Regions from separate parts of the Bacillus mexicanus genome, predicted to be linked through region 1. Evidence: predicted binding sites of a transcription regulator. Region 1 holds the regulator's gene; the other holds the start of a gene.
The links. The regulator LexA, encoded in region 1, represses DNA repair genes until DNA is damaged. The targets are predictions, from matches to a motif close to CGAACATATGTTCG.
Positions count from the first base shown of each region.

Region 1 (10,900 bases):
TCATATTACATCAACAGACCTTAAAAAAACCCGGCATCTGCCGGGGGAAAACTGTAAACGAGGAGCTGGAAATAGAGTTTAGTGATGTTTCTTTTCCTTTTTATACTCTACAACATAATCATAGTCTTTTTTGTCGTGGTCATAATATTTTTTATCATAGTCGTCATGTTTTTTGTCATAATCATCATGTTTTTTATCATAGTCTTTTTTCTCGTATTCGTAATACTTCTTATAATACGTTTTTTTGACCGTATAAAACTCTTCTTTATATTTTTTGTAATAACCCATATTTACTCCTCCTTTTATTGTTAATACGCTTTATTATATGGCGAATAGATTATACGGCTTGGACAGTTAATATCGTTAAAGGAAAAAAGGGCTGTCCAAATCATAGAAAAAAGAAAGATGATACAAAAATAAGTCAAAACAAAGAGCCGATTATTCATCAGCTCAAATCAACTATCTTATATCTGTTTGTCTGCTGTATGTCTGATTACGCAGGTAAATCAAAAACCACAAGCATAAAAAAGGCGGTCAGCAGAGGTGTATATGCAAAAGAGAGAGCACCCTATCCTTTAATAGCCTTTGGCAGGCGTTGATTGACAATGACTGTCCAGCCTCCATCCATCTTTTCATGAATGACTGAGCTTTTCTCATTTGCTTTACCGATAATGTTATTTGGCTCCTTCCAGCCGCCGTGAATAAGGGTAAACCTTGTCTTTTCTCCCAAATCTTCTAATTGAAAGGTAACGACCCATCCATCTGTATCCCATGCAAAAGAAAGTTCATCGGGCGCTTGAACAGTCAAAACTTTACATGCAGACGGTCCAAACGGTGATTGTAAGTGGAATTCTTGTCTTTCCTTCAACTGAAAGTCATTGGGCATAAACCACTTGGCAATGCCTTCTGAAGTGGAGACTGTCTCCCAGACTTTTTGAATAGGTGCCTCAAGAGTAATGCTTTTCGTAATATCCGGTAATGAATTTTCATTGTTATGGTCCATTTTGTTTCCCTCTTGACATAAGATTATTTTTCATTTGAATCATATAATACATTATGTAATCATGTCCATAGCACGCCTTATTTATAATCTGTTGATGAATATTGGCTAAAGTGTGGCCTGTGAAAGAGGCTTGCAGAAAAAACATACAATGAGAGAGTATAAAGTGTCTATTTCGTTTTTGTTTCAGGAGGTTATATTTTTAGTTTAAAATCTAAAAGAGGAGGTAGTTTTATGCTAGGAAAAATCAAAGCAGCCATTGATAACAGTCCAGGAAAGCCGGCTAAAATTGTCGTCAGTGAAAAAGCGTTTCAGCAATTGAAGGAAGAAATGCGCTTTGTTTATGTTTCCAAACCAAAAACGATAATGGGAATACCTGTGGAGATGTCAGATCAGACAGAAAGCTTTAAGCTGGAATTTTAGCAGGATATGCGTGCGTTATTTATGTTATCTTCCTGCGTTTTTGCGGATTTTAAGTGCCTTTCCCCATTGGAATGCCTCTTTAACCTAATGGGGATCGTGCTTTTCAACATTTTATTTTCAGGTTTGGACAGGTGCGATCTTGAATAGCCTTTTAGAATCTATCTCCTTGGATGATTGTAATCACCGGTCTGATTGGCGGTTTTGCTGTGAAGTTTCTGGACATTGACTTCTATAAAGTGAAAACAATTCCGCAAAGGAGAAAATAAGAAAAAGTTAAAAATCATGAAACTGAATAAAAATGCGCGAGCCAAAAAAGGCAAGTGCGTTTTTTTTCTGTTTTATATGGGAAATGGGAAAAAGGGGTGCATTTACTTTTTATAAATTCAAAAATGTGAAGAACAGCGCCCGGGCTAATGGTATATAATATTTTGGATGTAACAAAAATTTAACAAGGAGGACGAGAAATTCGTGCTAAAGCCTCAAAGAATTCGACAGCCCGTTGATTTGGACTTAGGGGCGGAGTAGATGAAACCGACCAAAGTATCCCTGCTCCGCCGTTTGCTCCATTCCTTGAAGCAAGTTGATTGTAACATAGTCAAACGTTTTCCATCAACTTGTAAAATTGTGAAATTATTGTTAATTTTCATGGTATTCGTTCCGATTTCTCCAATATATGCTAAAGATATATATCAGAATTTTGAGACATTAAAAAACAATGAAGATCCTGCGAATTACAGCATTGTTACGAAAGAAACAAGAAGCGCTGTTCTAGTTTTAGCGATTCATGGAGGAGGTATCGAAGGCGGGACAAGTGAAGTAGCGAAAGAATTAAGCAATCAGTACTCGATGTATTTATTTGAAGGATTAAAATCGTCAGGAAATTCAATTTTGCATATTACGAGCACACAATTTGATGAGCCTCGGGCTCTGAAAATGACGGAAAGTCATGAATATGTCATTTCATTGCACGGGTATGCAGAAGAAGATCAACAAATCGAAGTTGGCGGTACAGATCGCGTGAGAGCGGCAGATTTAATTGAGAAACTGCAAAACGCAGGTTTTCCTGCTGTGTTGCTTAATAAAGATCATCCGCGTGCAGGTGTCAGTCCGAATAACATTGCAAATCAATCAAAAACAGGTTTGAGCATCCAGTTAGAAATGAGCACAGGTTTTAGAAAATCTTTGTTCGGAGTGTTTTCTTTAAAGGATAGATCTATTACCCAAAATGAGAGGTTTTATAATTTTACAAAAGTGTTATCCCATTTTATCAAAAATAGCTATTGAAAAATAGGAGGTACTAAGCCTCCTATTTTTCCTGCTTCTCATTCGTAACCTCAGGAAACAGCTCGTCTGCAGCTTCTGTTTGATACTGTAGTGTATGATCTTTGGCTGATAGTTCACTTCGAAAGGTTTCATCCAGCACATTTTTTAGCAAATATCGATGAAAAAAGTATTCAAACACAGTTAGACAAGCAGCGGAAAGCAGAGCAGCTGCAAATGGCGGGAAGTCGTTTCTTGTTTGGGTTAAAACAAAGACCCAAAGAATAACAAATGAAAGCCCAAAGTCCGCCAATGAAGCTGAAATATTGTTTGTTCTTGGAAGAACGAGTATATCACCGGATAGATAGGAAACAAAACCTAAGAAAAGTGCAATAAACATTACACTCAAAAAGGGCGCGTGGTAGACTCTGTCCAAAATCAAATATAAAAGGGCGAGAGTGAAAGCAATCTTTGAAGCAAGTGCAATGATATGTTTCATTTGACCACCTAAATTGTGTTATTTGTGAAAAAAGCATTAACAGTAAACAAATGATAAAAAATACAAGTCATAGAATTCAAACCGATAAAAGTTCATCGCTGTTACATTCTATATTTTAAACAATCCGTTTTTGTTTACACTGGTATTTTTTGCTGGCTGCATGAAATTTTCTTAAAAAACGATTTGTTATTTTCAATTTCTCATTTGGATACATCCCGAGAAATGACATGAAGGCATCTTATCCCCATATTGTATTTACTATTGAAGATCATGTGCTTGCAGAATTATAAGTAAAATATCATGTGAATATTTTGCCTAGCAGAGAATGAGATGAACGCGATTGAAAATCGATTGATTTTACTGGTCCTGGACTCACAGATGTGAATCCTTCAAGGCAAGCTCCGGTATTAATAAAGAGGAAAAAGCGCTATTGAAACAGCATCTGTAGAACATATTTATAAATATTCTGTATGATAAAGAAGTTTTGCTGTATTTTTTGGGCTGTGGTTTATGATCTTGGGAGCCGCTATTTGTTCAGAAAAGATTACACTTTAGCGATTTACCTGACACTAAGTACGAAGTAATTTAGCAGGAGCAGGTTTAATTTTAGCGCTCAGGATTAGGTTTCTGTGTTTGCAGAAAAGTATTCAAAAACTGCACAATTGTGCGGATAAAAGGGCAGTTATGGTATACAGTATGTTTATTTTGTCTTGAGCTCACACTGATAAAGAGAAGAGAGCTGTTTTTTCAGGGGATTTGAACAAAAATTACTGTGTACTAAATCTTCATTGTAATATCATTTCCTCGCCCCTCTCATAAACATAAAACAACGTTATTCCACGATCTAAGAGTATGAAACATTTTTAAGGAAATCACGTCTAATGTTTTAAACAGACCGTATTCTAATGAAAGTTTCCTTAAGGAAAGAAATTTTCTTGACTTCAACAATTATTTGGAGGATAATTGTGGTGTAAACATGATGTTCTTTTTCCTCCTATTGAGGCTCGCCCCTAAAAGTTGGGGCGGGCCTGCTTTTTTTTGCATAAAAAACCCCCTCTCCGTAAAGGAAGAGGGGGTTTTTCACGTACCTAATAGATCAATAGATTAATGGACAGTTCTGAATACGCCAATTACTTTTCCTAAAATGCTGACATTCTGCAAGATGATAGGTTCCATCGTTGGGTTTTCAGGCTGTAAACGAATGTGAGTATCCTCTTTATAGAAACGTTTTACTGTAGCTTCATCATCTTCTGTCATCGCAACTACAATTTCCCCGTTGAATGCTGTATTTTGCTGTTTAACGATGACATAATCTTTATCGAGAATACCAGCATCAACCATACTGTCCCCCATAATCTCCAGCATAAACACATGCTCGTCCGGAGGGACCATACGGTCAGGAAGCGGAAAATATTCTTCGATATTTTCTACTGCTGTAATAGGAGATCCCGCCGTGACTTTCCCGATGACAGGCACATTAACGACCTGACTTTGGGGAATGTCCACTTCTTCATCAAGTATTTCTATTGCTCTTGGTTTTGTCGGATCTCGTCTGATCAGCCCTTTTGTTTCTAAACGGGCCAAATGGCCGTGGACAGTTGAACTGGACGCAAGCCCAACAGCCTCTCCGATCTCTCTCACGGAAGGCGGATATCCTTTTGATTTAACCTCTGCTTTAATAAAACGGAGGATATCAAGTTGCCTTTTTGATAGCTTCGTCATTTTTCGCACCTCAAAACGTCGATTTTAAGAAGATTATAGCATGATTTTCCTTACAGTACAAACATAGGTTCGAAAAAACAATTGACAGAAACGTTTGTTCGTATATACTGAAATTATAAAAACGAACAAACATTCCTATTGGGGGTTATCATAATGAATAAAGAATCTATTATTTTTGTCGGTCTGTTCACAGTGATTTTGAGCACGGTTATCCTTTTGCTGTCATATACGAGTGGCGGTCAGGAGCTTAATCAGTATGTTAAAATAGAAGTCCAGCAAGGCGATACACTTTGGTCAATTGCTGATCAGGTATCAGATTCAAAAAAGATAAATAAAAATGATTTTATTGAATGGGTAGCTGATAAAAATCATCTTCAGACATCTGATCTCCAGCCGGGAGATGAGTTGGTTATTCCATTGAAAAAGAAGCACCAAGATGCATATGAATTGGCAATTGTAAGATAGAAAGGAAAGATAGAAAAAATGAAAGCACTCATTTATGCCCGCGTGAGCACGAATAAAGAACAGCAGGAGACTTCATTAAAACGGCAGGTGGAGGAGCTTACAGCCATTGCAGCCGAAAACGGCATGGAAGTCGTCAAAGTGATTTCTGAAAAAGCCAGCGGATATGAAATGGATCGGGACGGTGTATTTGAGCTGCTTGATGAGATCAAGAATATTGAAATTGATGTCATTTTAATTCAGGATGAGACAAGGCTTGGGCGAGGCAATGCGAAAATTGCATTGCTTCATTGTATTTACAGAGAAGGTGTGAAAGTCTATACAACGGCTCATAGAGGGGAATTGGAGCTTTCGGAGGCTGACTCGATGGTACTGGAGATCGTAAGCATTGTGGAAGAATATCAGCGGAAAATTCACAATATGAAAATTAAGCGGGGAATGAAGCGTGCAGTTAAAAACGGTTTTAAACCGCAAAAAAACCTAAAAAACCAACATGAAAACAGTGGGAAAGAAAGAATAGAGGTCCCCATATCAGAGATCGTCCGCTTAAGGGCGAATAAACTGACGTTCGCAGAAATTGCGGCGACGCTAAGAGGGTTTGGCTATGATGTATCTAAAGCGACCGTCCACAGGCGTTTTCAGGAATACACAGAGAATGCCGAGACAGCCGAATGAATCAGTTGTAAAACTCTTTTTGATCTAGTACTATATAGACAAAATGCAATAAAGGAGTTTAACATGATTTCAAACGCGAAAATTGCCAGAATTAATGAACTTGCTGCTAAAGCCAAAGCTGGCGTGATAACAGAAGAAGAAAAAGCTGAACAGCAAAAACTCCGTCAAGAGTATCTGAAGGGTTTTCGTTCTTCTATGAAAAACACGTTAAAAAGTGTAAAAATCATTGACCCAGAAGGCAATGATGTAACACCTGAAAAGCTAAAAAAAGAACAAAAAAATAACAAACTTCATTAATATAAGAGGAATACGGAAATATCGTATTCCTCTTTTGCCTATACTATAGCTAAAACTCTCTTATGACAAAATTCAACAAGTTTCTCTCAAATTTAAGCTGAAACAGTTGAGAAAAAGTCGTCAGACATTTATGATGAAAGGGTACAACATATAAGGAAGGGGATTTTTATGGATACAATTGAAAAGAAATCAGTTGCTACCATTCGTACACTGTCAATAGACGCAATTGAAAAAGCGAATTCTGGTCACCCAGGGATGCCAATGGGAGCCGCTCCTATGGCATACACGCTGTGGACAAAATTTATGAATGTAAGCCCGGCAAACCCTAGCTGGTTTAACCGAGACCGTTTTGTTTTATCTGCTGGACATGGATCAGCACTTTTATATAGCATGCTTCATTTAAGCGGGTTTGATCTTAGCATTGAAGATCTTAAGGGATTCCGCCAGTGGGGCAGCAAAACACCTGGACATCCGGAATTCGGACATACTGCCGGTGTTGATGCAACAACAGGTCCGCTTGGACAAGGGATTGCCATGGCAGTCGGAATGGCTATCGCTGAACGCCATTTAGCGGAAACTTACAACCGTGACTCATTTAACGTAGTCGATCATTATACATACAGTATTTGCGGTGATGGTGACTTAATGGAAGGTATTTCTTCCGAAGCCGCTTCACTCGCAGGACATCTTCAGCTTGGCCGTTTGGTCGTATTATACGATTCTAACGACATCTCACTCGATGGAGATCTCGACCGCTCCTTCTCTGAGAACGTGAAACAGCGTTTTGAAGCAATGAATTGGGAAGTCCTTTATGTTGAGGATGGAAACAACATTGCAGAATTAACAGCAGCTATCGAAAAAGCACGTCAAAATGAAAAAAAACCTACATTAATTGAAGTGAAAACGACAATTGGTTTTGGTTCACCTAACCGTGCCGGCACTTCTGGTGTTCACGGGGCACCGCTTGGTAAAGAAGAAAGCAAGTTAACAAAAGAAGCTTATGCGTGGACATATGAAGAAGATTTCTATGTTCCGTCAGAGGTATATGAGCATTTTGCTGCAGCAGTTAAAGAATCAGGAGAGAAAAAGGAACAGGAATGGAACACCCAATTCTCTAAATATAAAGAAATTTATCCTGAACTTGCAGAACAGCTTGAACTGGCAATCAAAGGAGAGCTTCCGAAGGACTGGGATCAAGAGGTTCCTGTTTATGAAAAAGGAAGCAGCTTGGCATCTCGTGCATCTTCCGGAGAAGTTCTCAACGGGCTTGCGCAAAAAATACCTTTTTTTGTCGGAGGATCTGCTGACTTAGCCGGATCAAACAAAACAACAATTAAAAATACAGGTGACTTTACACCGATTGATTACTCAGGTAAAAACTTCTGGTTCGGTGTTCGTGAATTTGCAATGGGTGCAGCCTTAAATGGTATGGCGCTTCATGGCGGACTTCGTGTATTTGGCGGAACTTTCTTTGTCTTCTCTGACTACCTGCGTCCGGCGATTCGCCTTGCAGCATTAATGGGTCTCCCTGTCACTTATGTGTTTACACATGACAGTATTGCAGTAGGTGAAGACGGCCCGACCCATGAGCCTGTCGAACAGCTTGCTTCACTTCGGGCGATGCCTAACCTTTCCTTAATCCGCCCTGCAGACGGCAATGAAACAGCGGCGGCATGGAAGATGGCAGTGCAAAGCACTGATCAGCCAACAGCGCTGGTATTAACACGCCAAAATCTTCCTACGATCGACCAAACAGCGGAAGAAGCATTGACGGGAGTAGAAAAAGGTGCATATGTCGTTTCTGCATCTAAAAACGAAACACCTGACGCTCTTCTCATCGCTTCAGGCTCTGAGGTAGGTCTTGCGGTTGAAGCGCAGGCTGAATTAGCAAAAGAAAATATCGATGTTTCTGTTGTCAGCATGCCTTCAATGGATCGTTTCGATAAACAATCTGACGAATATAAAAACACTGTCCTTCCTGCGGATGTGAGAAAACGTCTTGCGATTGAGATGGGCGCATCATTTGGATGGGGCAAATACACAGGCCTTGAAGGAGATGTGCTCGGTATCGACCGATTCGGCGCATCTGCTTCTGGCGACACCGTCATCAAGGAATACGGCTTCACAGTACCAAATGTAGTGAGCCGAGTGAAAGCATTACTCAATAACTAAAGATTTTTTAAAGAGGATGAGTCAAATCATCCTCTTTTTCTTGTTTATCCGACAAAAATAGTATTGGCTGTTTAACAGTAATAGACAATTCTTTCTTTTCTTCTTTTGTATAATAGAGAGCAAATGAAATGCTGCTGGAAAAGGGGATGAAAAGATGGAACGTCACTACTACACGTACCTGATAAAAGAGGAGTTTGCTAATCACTATTTCGGACGGGAATCGGTTATGTTTGAGCTGTTTCAAGACTATCATTGGACAAGCCTGACAAAACAGCAGTATGAAATGACAGAAAAACAGATTCAATATGTTACACAACCAATCCCAATTTTACATATGCATCAGAGGCTAAAAATGAATTTAAACAAAACGGATTACAGGCAGCTGGATTATATTTATAGATTAGCCCTGCCTAAGGCAAAAGGCCACGCGACGTTTATAATGAAGGAAAACATGATAGAAATTGTGGCTTCGGGTGATTACGCGGCAGAAACCATTTTCTTTGAAGTATTGAGAAAAGTAAGCCCTTGCTTTCTGGCTATGGATTTCAGTTCGAAGCGTTATGGATGGCTAAATCCAGTGAAGGTAAGAAATTTTGTCTAAAACCGAAGAAAAAGAGATGTAAATGTTGTATAATAGCTTTTGGTTTAGTACACTTTAAACTAGACAACATGAAGGAGGAAATAAAATGACTTTATGGGTTGGCATCCTAGTGGGCGTTGTTGCATTGCTCGTAGGTGTTGCACTCGGGTTTTTTATTGCTCGTAAATATATGATGAGCTATCTCAAAAAGAATCCGCCTATTAATGAACAAATGTTACGCATGATGATGATGCAAATGGGAATGAAACCTTCTCAAAAGAAAATCAATCAAATGATGAAAGCCATGAATAATCAAGCGAAATAATACGTAAAGATTATGATATAGAGAAACATGGTTATAAAATAAAAAACCCTTATACGGGTTTTTTATTTTGTCATCATTCATCACCCGCTACTGCTCGAAGGCGCTGCTTTTGATATTGTATGAGAAGATGGTCAAGCTCCTGACTGAGCTCTATCGTAATATGTGATGTCGTTCCGTTCGCCATGACAATTTGCAGCAGCTCTGCTCTTTTTTTTTCAATTTCATTTAATAGATGCTCTCTAATCACAGGGATGTATCCTTTCATACATAGATCTTAAAAGTGAATATTTATATTATATCCATAATTATACTAATTTTCAAATGAGAAGGAGTACAATATCTCAATGTCAAATTAAATTATATAAGTTTTTTTGAAAAATAGAAATCCTTCAAGGGAAAGTGTTAAAAAAATGAAATGATTTTGTCATAACTTGAAGGATTTTCAAATTTTGAAGGGATGATGATATGGGCGACATCAATTATTTTTTGACATTCGGAGCTGGATTTTTATCCTTTATTTCGCCTTGCTGCCTGCCGCTTTACCCTGCTTTCTTGTCATATATTACAGGGGTTAGCTTGGATGATGTGAAAACAGAAAAGCTGCTGCTGCAAAAAAGAAGCTTGCTTCATACTTTGTGTTTTTTGCTCGGCTTTTCCATCATTTTTATCGCTTTAGGCTATGGAACATCTTTTATTGGCAGCCTGTTTAGGGATTATCATGATGCGATTCGGCAAATTGGTGCGTTGTTTATTATTTTATTCGGTTTCATTACACTTGGCGTGTTTCGGCCTGAGATGATGATGAAAGAGCGGAGAATCCATTTTAAGCATAAACCAAGCGGGTTTTTAGGCTCCATCTTAATCGGGATGGCATTTGCGGCAGGTTGGACACCGTGTACCGGTCCGATATTAGGTGCTGTTATCACACTTGCAGCTACTAATTCTGGATCAGCAATACCGTACATGATATTATATGTACTCGGTTTTGCTCTTCCGTTTCTATTATTGTCTTTCTTCATGACAAAGCTGAAATGGATAAGAAAGAACCAGCTTTTGATCATGAAAGCAGGCGGCGTTTTGATGATCATGATTGGTGTGCTGTTATTTTTTGATTGGATGAGCCTGATCATTATTTTGTTGTCAGATCTTTTTGGAGGGTTTACTGGTTTTTGACGGTGAATTCTTTTTCGTATTGCTAATAGTCCTTTTGTTTTTCGGCACAACAAGCCTATTATCTATGGAAATCGACTGCTGGAGGGGAATATGACAAGAGTTTTAGTTGTGGATGACGCCAAGTTCATGAGGGTGAAAATCAGAGAGATCTTAGAAAAGGCAAAATACATAATCGCAGGTGAAGCTGAGGATGGTGAACAAGCCGCAGACCTGTATAAAAAATTGCGGCCTGACATTGTAATACTGGATATTACAATGCCGGTGAAAAATGGCATTAAGGCATTGCACGATATTTTAGCTTTTGATCCTAAA
Region 1 covers NZ_JBCEYV010000001.1:922,568-933,467, reverse strand. The annotation lists gene cotC (spore coat protein CotC) at 79-288, opposite strand; gene AAGG74_RS04995 (SRPBCC family protein) at 569-1,003, opposite strand; gene AAGG74_RS04990 (hypothetical protein) at 1,235-1,423, shown strand; gene AAGG74_RS04985 (poly-gamma-glutamate hydrolase family protein) at 1,949-2,707, shown strand; gene AAGG74_RS04980 (YndM family protein) at 2,730-3,182, opposite strand; partial or broken gene AAGG74_RS04975 (metallothiol transferase FosB) at 3,348-3,508, shown strand; gene lexA (transcriptional repressor LexA) at 4,287-4,904, opposite strand; gene yneA (cell division suppressor protein YneA) at 5,052-5,369, shown strand; gene AAGG74_RS04960 (YneB family resolvase-like protein) at 5,388-6,041, shown strand; gene AAGG74_RS04955 (DUF896 domain-containing protein) at 6,105-6,338, shown strand; gene tkt (transketolase) at 6,507-8,510, shown strand; gene sirA (sporulation inhibitor of replication protein SirA) at 8,665-9,111, shown strand; gene AAGG74_RS04940 (YneF family protein) at 9,197-9,415, shown strand; gene ynzD (aspartyl-phosphate phosphatase YnzD) at 9,489-9,662, opposite strand; gene AAGG74_RS04930 (cytochrome c biogenesis protein CcdA) at 9,881-10,588, shown strand; gene AAGG74_RS04925 (response regulator) at 10,679-10,900, shown strand, end outside.

Region 2 (10,900 bases), 370 kb from region 1:
GTTCTCCGCACGCTTCACAAGTCGTCTGATAATATTTCCCCAATAGCGGGTCCAAGCCGTAATTTGCCGTAATGACCCTTTCATCCTGACCTCTTAATGCAAAAGCAAACTCAGTAAAATCAGCTGACTGTACATATAGTTCATTATATTCTCTGCCAATTTTGCCTAACGAATGCGCGTCAGAATTTGTTAAAAAAGAGTACTGATTCAATTCAGATACGTGTGAAGCCATGTCTGTATCACAGCTTAATCCAAGCTCCACTGCATCTATCATAGAAGGATCAAAAACCTCGGTTAAGCTTGATGCAACCCCTTTTCCATATAAGCTTTTATGCGGTGTAAAGATGTGGGCGGGAATAAATAGGCCGCCCATTCCCTTCACTTTTTTTTGCAGATTCATGCCTGTTTCATAAATCCGCTGTGAGCTTAAATGAATATTTTTCAGCCGCGCTGACAGCCAGTTTGAAAAGTTTTTCATATCAGCAAGTGTCGGCATAAAAGCGAGCACATGGATCGGCCCGTTGCAGGCTTCATCATAAATCTCCAGCTCGCTTCCTAATAAAAGAGTGGTGTTGCGGTAACGAATTCCACCGCCATCAAGCTCGCGATATTTCCCTGATGATATGCCTTCCTCAAGCTCTAGGATGACTTCCGGAGAATGACAGTCGATAATGCCAAGAAGCTCAATTCCTTTATGTTCACTGGCTTCAACTAAAATTCGGTCAAGCGTCAGCGTTTTGGCGCCTGTTATTTTAACAGCTCTTCCCTTAAAGGTGCGGCCGATATGAATGTGCAAATCTGCGTAAATCTTTTTCATTTTTTTGCTTGGAGCGCTTCTTTCAGCTGAAGATACTGAATCGCATAGGCTGTTTTAGCATCATAAACTTCACGCGATTCAACCAGCTTCAGCGCATCTTCAAGCGTCACCTCCATCACTTCAACAAACTCGTCCTCATCAAGCTCCCGTTTTTCTTCAAGTACAGAAAGCTCTTCAGCAAGAAACACGTGAACAATTTCATCCGCAAAGCCGGGTGATGTATAAAACGCAGTGATTTTTGTCAGTTTTTTCGCAGTATACCCCGTTTCCTCTTCAAGCTCCCGAAGTGCCGTATACTCTGGCTCCTCCCCTTTTTCAAGCTTTCCAGCCGGAATTTCAACAATCGTACGCTCAAGCGGTTTACGAAATTGTTTGACAAGGATCATTTTCCCCTCCTCTGTGACAGCTAATATAGCTACAGCTCCAGGATGTTTCACAATTTCACGTTTACTCTCTTTGCCGTTCGGCAGTTCAACATCTTCTACATAAAGATCAATTACTTTACCCGAAAAGATCTGTTCTTTGGCAATTGTTTTTTCTTCTAATGATTTCACTTCTTCATCTCCCGTTCTGTCTCTATATGATGCCCCATACATTTTATCATACTAGAAAAAAGGAGGCTTCTTATGAAAGTCCGCCGTGTGCCAAAAGGTATTGTCCTAGTCGGAAAAGCATGGGAGGTTCGCGCGAAGCTGAAAGAGTACGGGCGCATATTCCAATACGTGAAAGATTGGGTTTCCAAGCCGTAAAAGTTGAAACTTTATCTCCTTTATATTACGGTCAATATAAAGCGTAAAAAAGGAGTGTGCACATGAGAAAGCGCAAACTGGGTACATCTGATCTAGAGATAAGCGAAGTCGGACTTGGCTGCATGTCTCTGGGAACTGAAAAAAATAAAGCCTTGTCCATCCTGGATGAAGCGATCGATCTTGGCATCAACTATTTGGACACAGCGGATTTGTATGACCGCGGTTATAACGAAGAAATTGTCGGTGATGCGATTCAAAACAGACGCCAGGATATTATTTTGGCAACGAAAGCGGGAAACCGTTGGGATGACGGCAGTGACAGCTGGTATTGGGATCCTTCAAAAGCTTACATAAAAGAAGCCGTAAAAAGGAGCTTGGCACGGCTGAAAACAGATTACATCGATCTTTATCAGCTTCACGGCGGCACGATTGAGGACAATATTGATGAAACGATTGAAGCGTTTGAGGAATTAAAACAAGAAGGCGTCATTCGTTACTACGGCATTTCCTCCATCCGCCCGAATGTGATAAAAGAATATGTAAAAAAATCAAACATCGTCAGTATTATGATGCAATTCAGCCTGTTTGACAGACGCCCTGAGGAATGGCTTCCGCTTTTAGAGGAACACAATATCAGCGTTGTCGCCAGAGGCCCTGTTGCTAAAGGGCTCTTAACTGAAAAATCGCTTGATCAAGCGGCAGACAGTCTCAAACAAAACGGGTACTTGTCCTATTCATTCGATGACTTGGCAAATGCCCGCAAGGCTATAGAGAACGTCGCACCTGATCTTTCTATGACAGAAAAGTCTCTGCAGTATCTGTTAGCACAGCCGGCTGTTGCCTCGGTGATTACAGGCGCCAGTAAGGTTGAGCAGCTACGGGAAAACGTTCACGCTGCAAATGCCCGGTGTTTAAGCACTGAAGAAGTCAAAGCGCTCCAATCTCATACGAAACAAGACATTTACGAGGCTCACCGCTCATAATAGAAAAACCAGCCCCTGTACGGGTGCTGGTTTATTTATATTTGTGCCAATCCATTTGGCTTTCATTAAAGAGTTCTCCAAAGCTTTTGTTTTTTTCGATCTCTTTTTTCTTTCTGATCTGTTCGGCTTTCTCTCTTTCCTGTCTCTTTTTATCATCTTCCTTCAACTGGTTCTTCATCTCCATAAGCTTCGCTTTCATATCTGATTGAAGGTCATCTTTTAACTGGTGTTTGTCAGCGTTTTTTTGTTTTTGCATATTACGCTCTCCCTGTAAATTTGTTTTGAAGCCAGTTTATCATGGAGTAAGCAGACTGAACAAGCAGACTCTCTTCTAAACACTTTTTCGGCCAGCACAGCACGATTTGATATAATGATTTCAGTATGAATTTCCTATATTTGTTGAAAGGTGATGTGGCTATTGAAGAAAATCTTTTTGGCCGTTGGCGCTCTCTTAACCGCTGTTATCGCAATCGGAATGGTATTTTCGAATATCATTCTGTTTATCAGGAAAAAGGCAGACGAAGATATTATCAAAAGAGAGACAGACGATGGACATGATGTGTTTGACTCCTTTGAGCTTATGGAGAAAACCGCTTTTGTCATACCATCTGCTTACGGGTACGATATAAAAGGCTGCCATGTCGCACCATATGATACACCAAACACCATCATTATTTGCCACGGGGTAACAATGAATACGCTGAATTCTCTTAAGTATATGCATTTATTTCTTGATCTCGGCTGGAATGTCATTGTTTATGACCATCGCCGGCACGGACAAAGCGGCGGAAAGACGACTAGCTATGGGTTTTATGAAAAGGATGATCTCAGCGAGGTTGTCAGCTGGGCCAAAGATAAAACAGGCCAGCGCGGATTGATCGGAATTCACGGCGAATCAATGGGAGCTGCCACGGCCCTGCTTTACGCTGGTGAACACTGTGAGGATGGCGCTGATTTTTATATTGCCGATTGTCCCTTTGCACGTTTTGATGAACAGCTTGCCTACCGGCTGAAGGTGGAATACAAGCTTCCGTCTTGGCCGCTGCTCCCCATCGCCGACTTCTTTTTGAAGCTGAGGGGCGGCTATCGGGCACGCGAGGTATCTCCGCTTGCTGTCATTGATAAAATTGAAAAACCGATTCTCTTTATTCACAGTAAGGATGATGATTATATACCCGTTTCTTCAACCGAGCGGCTTTATAAAAAGAAACCCGAGCCGAAGGCGCTGTACATTGCTGAAAATGGAGAACATGCCATGTCGTATACGAAAAACCGGGACACATACCGAAAAACGGTGAAAGAGTTTTTAGATAAAATAAAGGATCCAACAGAATAAAAAAGCGAAAGGCCCTTCGGCTCTTTCGCTTCTGCATTTCACAAAACGTCGGTAATGCCATCCATATTTTCTCTGATCCATTCAATCGCAAGCTCTATCGTTGTAAACTCCTGCGTTTCGAATGTCATTTCATCCTGCAATAGCCAAACATCTTTCTTGACAGATTCTGCTCCTCCAATTGACCAGTGGAGTAAGGTATAGGGATGGTTTTGATTCAGGAAGGATACCCACGTTTTATTCTGTGCTGTGTTCTTCATCGACTTCAGCTTTTGTTCCACGTTTCGTGTCTCCCTACTTTACTAGTATGCTCATTCTGGGGCTGAGCATTTCAGCCGGGCTTTTCAGCGCCAGCGTTTTGGCTTTCTCATTGTAATCGATTGTCATTTGATCGTCAAAAAACACTTTTTGCGACGATTGGATATAAAGCGGAATGCCATTCGTTTCAAGCTGCTCACACTGTCCCGTTAATTCTTCTGCCAGCCAGATTGTCGGAACACCGCTTACCGCGCAGCCGCACCCTTCTGCATCGTAACGAAGCTGGGCTTTTTTCCCCGGGTTGGCGTCGAACGCCTGCTCAAATGCCTGTTTTGCTGCATCTGTCACATGTATGTTCATAAGGTGAGACCCCCGTTTTCATCATTTTCGCTATTGTAGCATACAACGCTTCCATTCGCATTGTTTCTGCCTTTTTTCCACCGTTTCGCATTTTTTTCTGCAGTCTTGATCCATTCATCTTTCCCTTGCATGTACTGTTTGATGCTGTCGGGATGCTGGGCCGCCAGCCATTTTTTGAGAACGGCGTATTCTTTCGCTATGTTCGGATGAGCTCTGAGATAATCTCTGAATAACAGATGCCTTTCAATAGCAGGGTTTTCCTGTTCGTACAGATGGACGTGATGGGTTCGTTTATTTCCGCCCTTTTGAAAATAGCGCCTGCCCGCTATGCCGTTCTCACCTTTTGATATATAGCCGATAGCCTTCATTTGTTCATCAAATTGGCTCACGGCCTCAATGCTTCTGACTTCAATTAGCATATCAATGATCGGCTTCGCTGCCATGTTCGGTATCGATGTGCTTCCGATATGATGAATGGCGATCATCTCCGGCCCGAACACCCGCTTCAACCATTCTTTTTCTTCATCGAAACCTTCCGTCCATTTTTTGTTGTAGGGAACGACCTCAACTTTTCTTTTCGGATACAAACGAAAGACCGACAGCAATAGACCCTGCGCTGCTTTGACGGTTTCTGCTTTTTGAAATCCGGCCTGTGTGTAGAGTGACACGGCCGGGATATTTTTCTCGGCTGTGACGACTTCGATTTTCTCAGCGTCTTCGTTCTGATCAATGACAAATTGCAGAAGTGCTCGTCCAATCCCTTTTCTAAAACCGTCAGGGTGCACAACAAGCCTGCAAATGGTGAGATGATGCATGTTTTTCTCATATGAAATGACACCAATCAGCTTGCCATTTTTCCGGTATCCCGCAAACCGTTCATGAGATGCTTGAATATATCCTTCACCTTCTCTTGTAAAGCGGGAATGCCGTCAAAACAGATAATCTCTGTTTCCTTTATGTAGGCGGGGATCTGTACGGCTATAATCTCACGCGCTACAGTGTCTTCCTTATGCTGGAGAAATTCAATCATTCGTGTTCTCCTGAAACAGCCGCTGTCTTCCGACTTTTGCGATGCGGACTGCATACGACTTGTACCAAACGCTTTTTCCTTTTTCTTTTGCCGCTTGATGTTCAGTATGATGCTTCCAGTTGTTAATTGCGTCCATACTGTCCCAATAGGAAACCGTTATGCTCCTTCCATCCGACGCACGAACACTTTCGACGCCTAAAAATCCCGGCTGATCCGCCGCAAGCGATACCATACGTTTTGCTGTTTCTCCATACCCTGTGTCATGTTCACTTTTAATAGAAGAAAAAATAACCGCATAGTAAGGAGGCTCAGGTGTTTTTGATAAAAAGTCCATCTTATTTCCCCCTCATATGTTTTTGACAAACAGCACTCTGTCTTGGCCCGGGCCGTCATAGTTTGCGAACACGGAGATGCCGTTTACTGTTTTGGTGCCCTTTTCAATATTAAAGCCCAATTTTGTGTGGTATGCGATTGATACTTTATTCACCGGTGAAGTGACGCATTTGACTCGGGTGCAACCCCTTTGTTTTACGGTTTCAATGAATACATCATATAATTGTTTTCCAATTTGCATTTTTCTGAAATCAGGATGCACACCGGAAAAATGAATGTATGCCGTTTCAGGGTCTGATTGCGATTGAAATCCGATTAAAAATCCGGTCATACTGTTATGTTCAGATGTAATAAAGCTTGTGTCCTGAAAATGCTCAAAAAATAGTCTCGGCAATTTTTCTTTCATCTGTCTGCCGCCCCACCATTCATTCAATACAGACGTTACCATTTCATAATCTGAAGACGTGATTGTTCGAATATCCATTACGATTTGATCTCCCTCCGTCTGGCAAAACGAATGTCAGCTCTTTTCTCTCACAATATAAAAATTATATTTTGCCTGACTGGAATTGTAAATGCCTTCTTTCCTCTATCATACGTTTGCAGACTTCCAAGGGGGGAACAATGTTTATATTTCTGCACATATTTCTCTTCCCCAATACAGGGGAAGAGACTTTACAGCACAATATCAAGCACTTGCTCAAGTTCCAGTTTATAAAGCTGGTCCTCGTCTCCTTTTATCCATACTGTTTTTTTAAACTCTTCATACCGGCAGATTTTCCCCGTACATCGGACAATTTCACCATCTTGAAAGCAGCTGACAGTGATATTCTGAGCAAACTCCATCGCGGCGCAAAGCGTTTGATTCATTTCCTCCAGCTTATCAGAATCGAGAATCGGCTTTTGCAGCTTCTGTTTATGGCGCTTTCTCTCAAGCAGGCTTTGTCTATGTTCCGGCAGAAACATTCTGCTTCCTTCCCACAATAGATTGCCTCTCTTTAAATGGTCGTTCATTTATAGTGCCCTCCTATTTTAGCCGCACGTTCAAATGCCTGGCCTGCCGCTGTCAGTGACGCCGCTCTGATGATAGCTGTGTCGCCGAATCGGTTTTTAATGCCGTCCACCACATAGCCAAGGCTCATTTTTTTGGCATAATCCTGGAATAAATTGAGCTGCCATATGTCATCAGATGAAAGCAGTGACAGATTGACCCCGAGACGGCGGACAGGCTTCCCGTCCCAAAATCTAAGAAACAGTCCGCATACAGCCTCATATACATCCTGGGTGGAATTTGTCGGTTCCGCCAGCTTCACTTGCCGGTTAAAGCCTGTTAGCCAATTAAAGTCAGCACCCCGGCAGCTCACGGACACCGTCTGTCCCATGACACCGGCGTTTCGACTTCTCCTGCACACCTCTTCACTCAACTCCAACAGCACGACCTTGATTTCTTTGTCAAATTGTTCGTAGTCTCTCGGGAGAGTCATTCCGTGGCCTATCGCCTTTTGCCCGTCCAGAGATGAAGTTGATACAGGGGAATTGTCGATCCCGTTCGCCGTCATCCACAGCACGTGGCCGTTAATGCCCCATTTCTTTTTTAAAAGATTGAGCGGAAAAGCCGCAAGCCCGCCGATCGTGCTGATGCCCATTCGGGTTAAATGATGCTTCATGCGGCTCCCGACGCCAAACATGCTGCCCACCGGAAGCGGCCACATGTCAGTTTTCATATTTTCTTTCGATAAGGTAAAAATGCCACTCTTATTCTTTTTGGCAAAGTTGTCACACGCAATTTTGGCCAGCGCTTTATTAGGACCGATTCCGACCCGCGCATAAATGCCGATCTCCCGCATAATTCTGCCCTGAATGCTGTTTGCGATCTCTTCCGGCGTCCCAAACAGCTTTTGACTGCCTGTAATGTCCATGAACTGTTCATCAATGGAATACGGCTCTACAAGCTCTGTATATTCCTCTAAAATAGCCGTAATTTGCAGTGATACATCAATATACCGCTGCATACGGGGCCGAAGCACAACAGCTTCAGGGCACTTTTCCTGCGCCTCCCACAGCCGGGAAGCATTCGCCACACCCTTTTGTTTCGCCAGCGGGCAGGCAGCCAATACGACTCCGCCTCTTTTTTCAGGATCACCTGACACAATGACGGGCCTATTTTTCAAATGTGGATTTTCCGCTTTCTCTACAGATGCATAAAACGATTGCATGTCAACGAGAAAAATCACTTTTTCTTTCATCATACACACCTCTGATAAGGAACTTATGTTCGTGATTTCATTATATGCGAAAGTATGTTCGATTTATACTGGTAAATGATTCTTGTCTGAGAGAAAATATGAGCCAGGGGTGTGAGAGAAGAAAAACATTTAGTAGACTAAAAGCGAAGCATAAAGATAGGAGCGTCATAATGGAGAAATTCGTCGAAAAAATGATGGGGCAGGCACTTCGTCAATACGGCAGAAATGTTGCCATAGATCCGTTAAGCCCGTATGAAAAACAAAGCTTGAAATCAGCCTTAGAAGAGAGACGGAATGAAGAACCCGATGAGGATCTGCATGCGCATATAGAGGATATCATTTATGACTATGTCACAAACCAAGGGCTGTTCTCTTAAACGCAGGCTGCACCGCACAATCCTCCTCACAACAGGATAAGCTGTCCATTTCCCGCTATCATGAGGGTTTCCTCACTTGTAATGATTATAGTCACATTTACAATCGACGAAGTGCTTTTATCCTCTATGATGGATTTGCAGATCAGATTTGGCGCTGGCCGGCCGATCTGTTCTAAGCGGAATCACCCTGCTCGGCCTGCCATTTTTAGCGTTCGCCTATCGGCAGATGAAAGGAGAAATGACAAAACACCGGTCCGCGCTGGAAAAGCCGCTTTAAACAAAAAACGGGAGAGAACCAATCTCTCCCGCAACAATGAGATGATGACCATAAATATAGGCGGTGTAATGTTTCAGCTTTTCGTATTTATCGTGTTCGCCGCTGTCATCTTTGCAGCTGTGACAAGTTTCAAGTACGCGGAGATTCGAAAAGCGTAGCTGACCCGCATAGAGACAGCCGATCCGAAGATTATGATTAATCGTTTGGGACAACGAGCTCTACCTTTATCCGGTCCGGATCCTCACAATATACTGCGTAACGCCCGTCCCCTCCGGCAAAAGGATACCTGTCTTAGTACAACACACGATAGCCTTTTGCGGTTAATTTTTCCATCATCAGGTCAACTTGAAGCTTGGATTCAGCGTGATGATTCGGCCCGACACGGCATCTGGGGCATTTCCTCTAGAAATTGCTCTTTGCGCCTGCACAATCACAAGGTAAAAACGATATTTTTTCCAGCTAATTCCGAAATCCTATTTTAATACTCTTTATAGCCAATCTTTTAAAAACCATCCCCAAAACCGCATAGACACTTCCAAATCAGAGACATACAGTTCAATATGATGCATGACATTACACCCGCCTTACCAGCACTTGTTCAACCTTATGCCCGTCTCCCTTGCGCAAAATGAGGTCCGATCTGAATTTAGTCGGCAGGATATTTTCATACAAATTCGGACGATTGACCGTCTCCCAAATCGAAGCTGCCATCTCGTCAGCCTCCTGATCAGACAAGTCTTTAAATTTATGAAAATAAGAATCGGGATTTTGGAAAGCTGTTTCCCGAAGCAGACGAAAACGCTCTAAATACCAAGTGAAAATCCGGCTTTCCTCCGCGTCCACATAAATCGAAAAATCAAAGAAATCGGAAACAAAAATACGCGGGTTTTCCCGGTCATCTTCCAAGGTTGGCGACTGAAGAACATTAATGCCTTCAATAATCACAATATCGGCCTGTTCTACAACCTCAAACATGCCTTCCTCGCGGTCATAGGTAAGATGGGAATACACCGGGGCCTTTACGCTGTCTTTTCCTGATTTTAAGTCGTTCAAAAATTCGAGAAGCGCCTTTACGTCATAGCTTTCAGGAAACCCTTTTCGTGACAGCAAATTTTTCTTTTTCAGCTCGGCTGTAGAAAATAGAAAACCATCTGTGGTGATAAGGCTCACTTTAGGCCGGTCCGGCAACCGCGAAAGCAGCTTCTGTAAAATCCGCGCTGTTGTGCTTTTTCCGACTGCCACACTGCCGGCGATGCCAATTATAAATGGAATTTTGGCGGAATGAGGGTGCTTCAAAAAACCATTAACATGCTTATTGCGCTCAGCAGCAGACTTCACATGCAAATGAAGCAGGCGAACAAGCGGGATATAGATCGTTTCCACTTCTTCGACAGAAAGGTAATCATTCAGCCCTTCCACAGCTTTTGCTTCCTCTTCAGAGACAGCAATCGACAAATGTCCGCCAAAACCAGACCAAGACTCACGATTGTGCTGTGTATATAATGTATGTAAATTAAGCTCTTTATTTTTCACTGTTGACACCTAGCTCTCTGTAGGTTAAAACCCTTACAAAGATTGTAACGGAAAACCCTTTCACTGTCTGCTTATTTTTTTATTTCATTTTTTAGTAAACCTGCACCGATCTGGTTAAACGCAGCCATTTCTTCTTGCGGAACCATACTTCCTCCCGTTCCCCAGACAACATGTACCGCGTGCTCCATCTCATATTTCTGGCGATAGCGTCTGCCTTCTTCTGTCGAAAAAAGCTGAACTGGACCGAACATGCCGGCAAGAGCAGAAGGCTCTAAGTATTGATTTTCAGTTACAGCCAGCATATGCAGCAACGTGTAAAGCGTATCATCCTCTACCGTATAACAGCCGCTCAGCAGCGGTTCAATGAGCTGACCGACAAATCCCGACGGCCTCCCTACAGCCAGTCCGTCAGCAGCTGTCCGATTATCTAAGCCGATATCCTGGACAGAAATCTTCTCATGGAGGCCGGAATAAAGCCCTAACAGCATACACGGTGAATGAGTCGGCTCTGCAAAAAACACATGAACATGGTCGCCATATAAAAGCTTCAGCCCAAACGCCACACCACCCGGCCCCCCGCCGACACCGCATGGCAGGTACACAA
Region 2 covers NZ_JBCEYV010000001.1:554,170-565,069, reverse strand. The annotation lists gene AAGG74_RS03095 (TIGR00375 family protein) at 1-817, opposite strand, end outside; gene nudF (ADP-ribose pyrophosphatase) at 814-1,371, opposite strand; gene mciZ (Z-ring formation inhibitor MciZ) at 1,444-1,566, shown strand; gene AAGG74_RS03080 (aldo/keto reductase) at 1,629-2,549, shown strand; gene AAGG74_RS03075 (YqkE family protein) at 2,581-2,805, opposite strand; gene AAGG74_RS03070 (alpha/beta hydrolase) at 2,968-3,885, shown strand; gene AAGG74_RS03065 (YqkC family protein) at 3,924-4,163, opposite strand; gene AAGG74_RS03060 (iron-sulfur cluster biosynthesis family protein) at 4,177-4,500, opposite strand; partial or broken gene AAGG74_RS03055 (GNAT family N-acetyltransferase) at 4,497-5,530, opposite strand; gene AAGG74_RS03050 (antibiotic biosynthesis monooxygenase family protein) at 5,523-5,864, opposite strand; gene AAGG74_RS03045 (GNAT family N-acetyltransferase) at 5,877-6,347, opposite strand; gene AAGG74_RS03040 (YolD-like family protein) at 6,539-6,877, opposite strand; gene AAGG74_RS03035 (DNA polymerase IV) at 6,874-8,112, opposite strand; gene AAGG74_RS03030 (YqzH family protein) at 8,280-8,486, shown strand; partial or broken gene AAGG74_RS03025 (MDR family MFS transporter) at 8,553-8,763, shown strand; partial or broken gene AAGG74_RS03020 (VOC family protein) at 8,959-9,332, opposite strand; gene coaA (type I pantothenate kinase) at 9,337-10,296, opposite strand; gene dsdA (D-serine ammonia-lyase) at 10,368-10,900, opposite strand, start outside.
Region 2: AAGG74_RS03035 (DNA polymerase IV) is a predicted target of LexA. The motif match lies at 8,157-8,170, and genes of this name have one in related genera.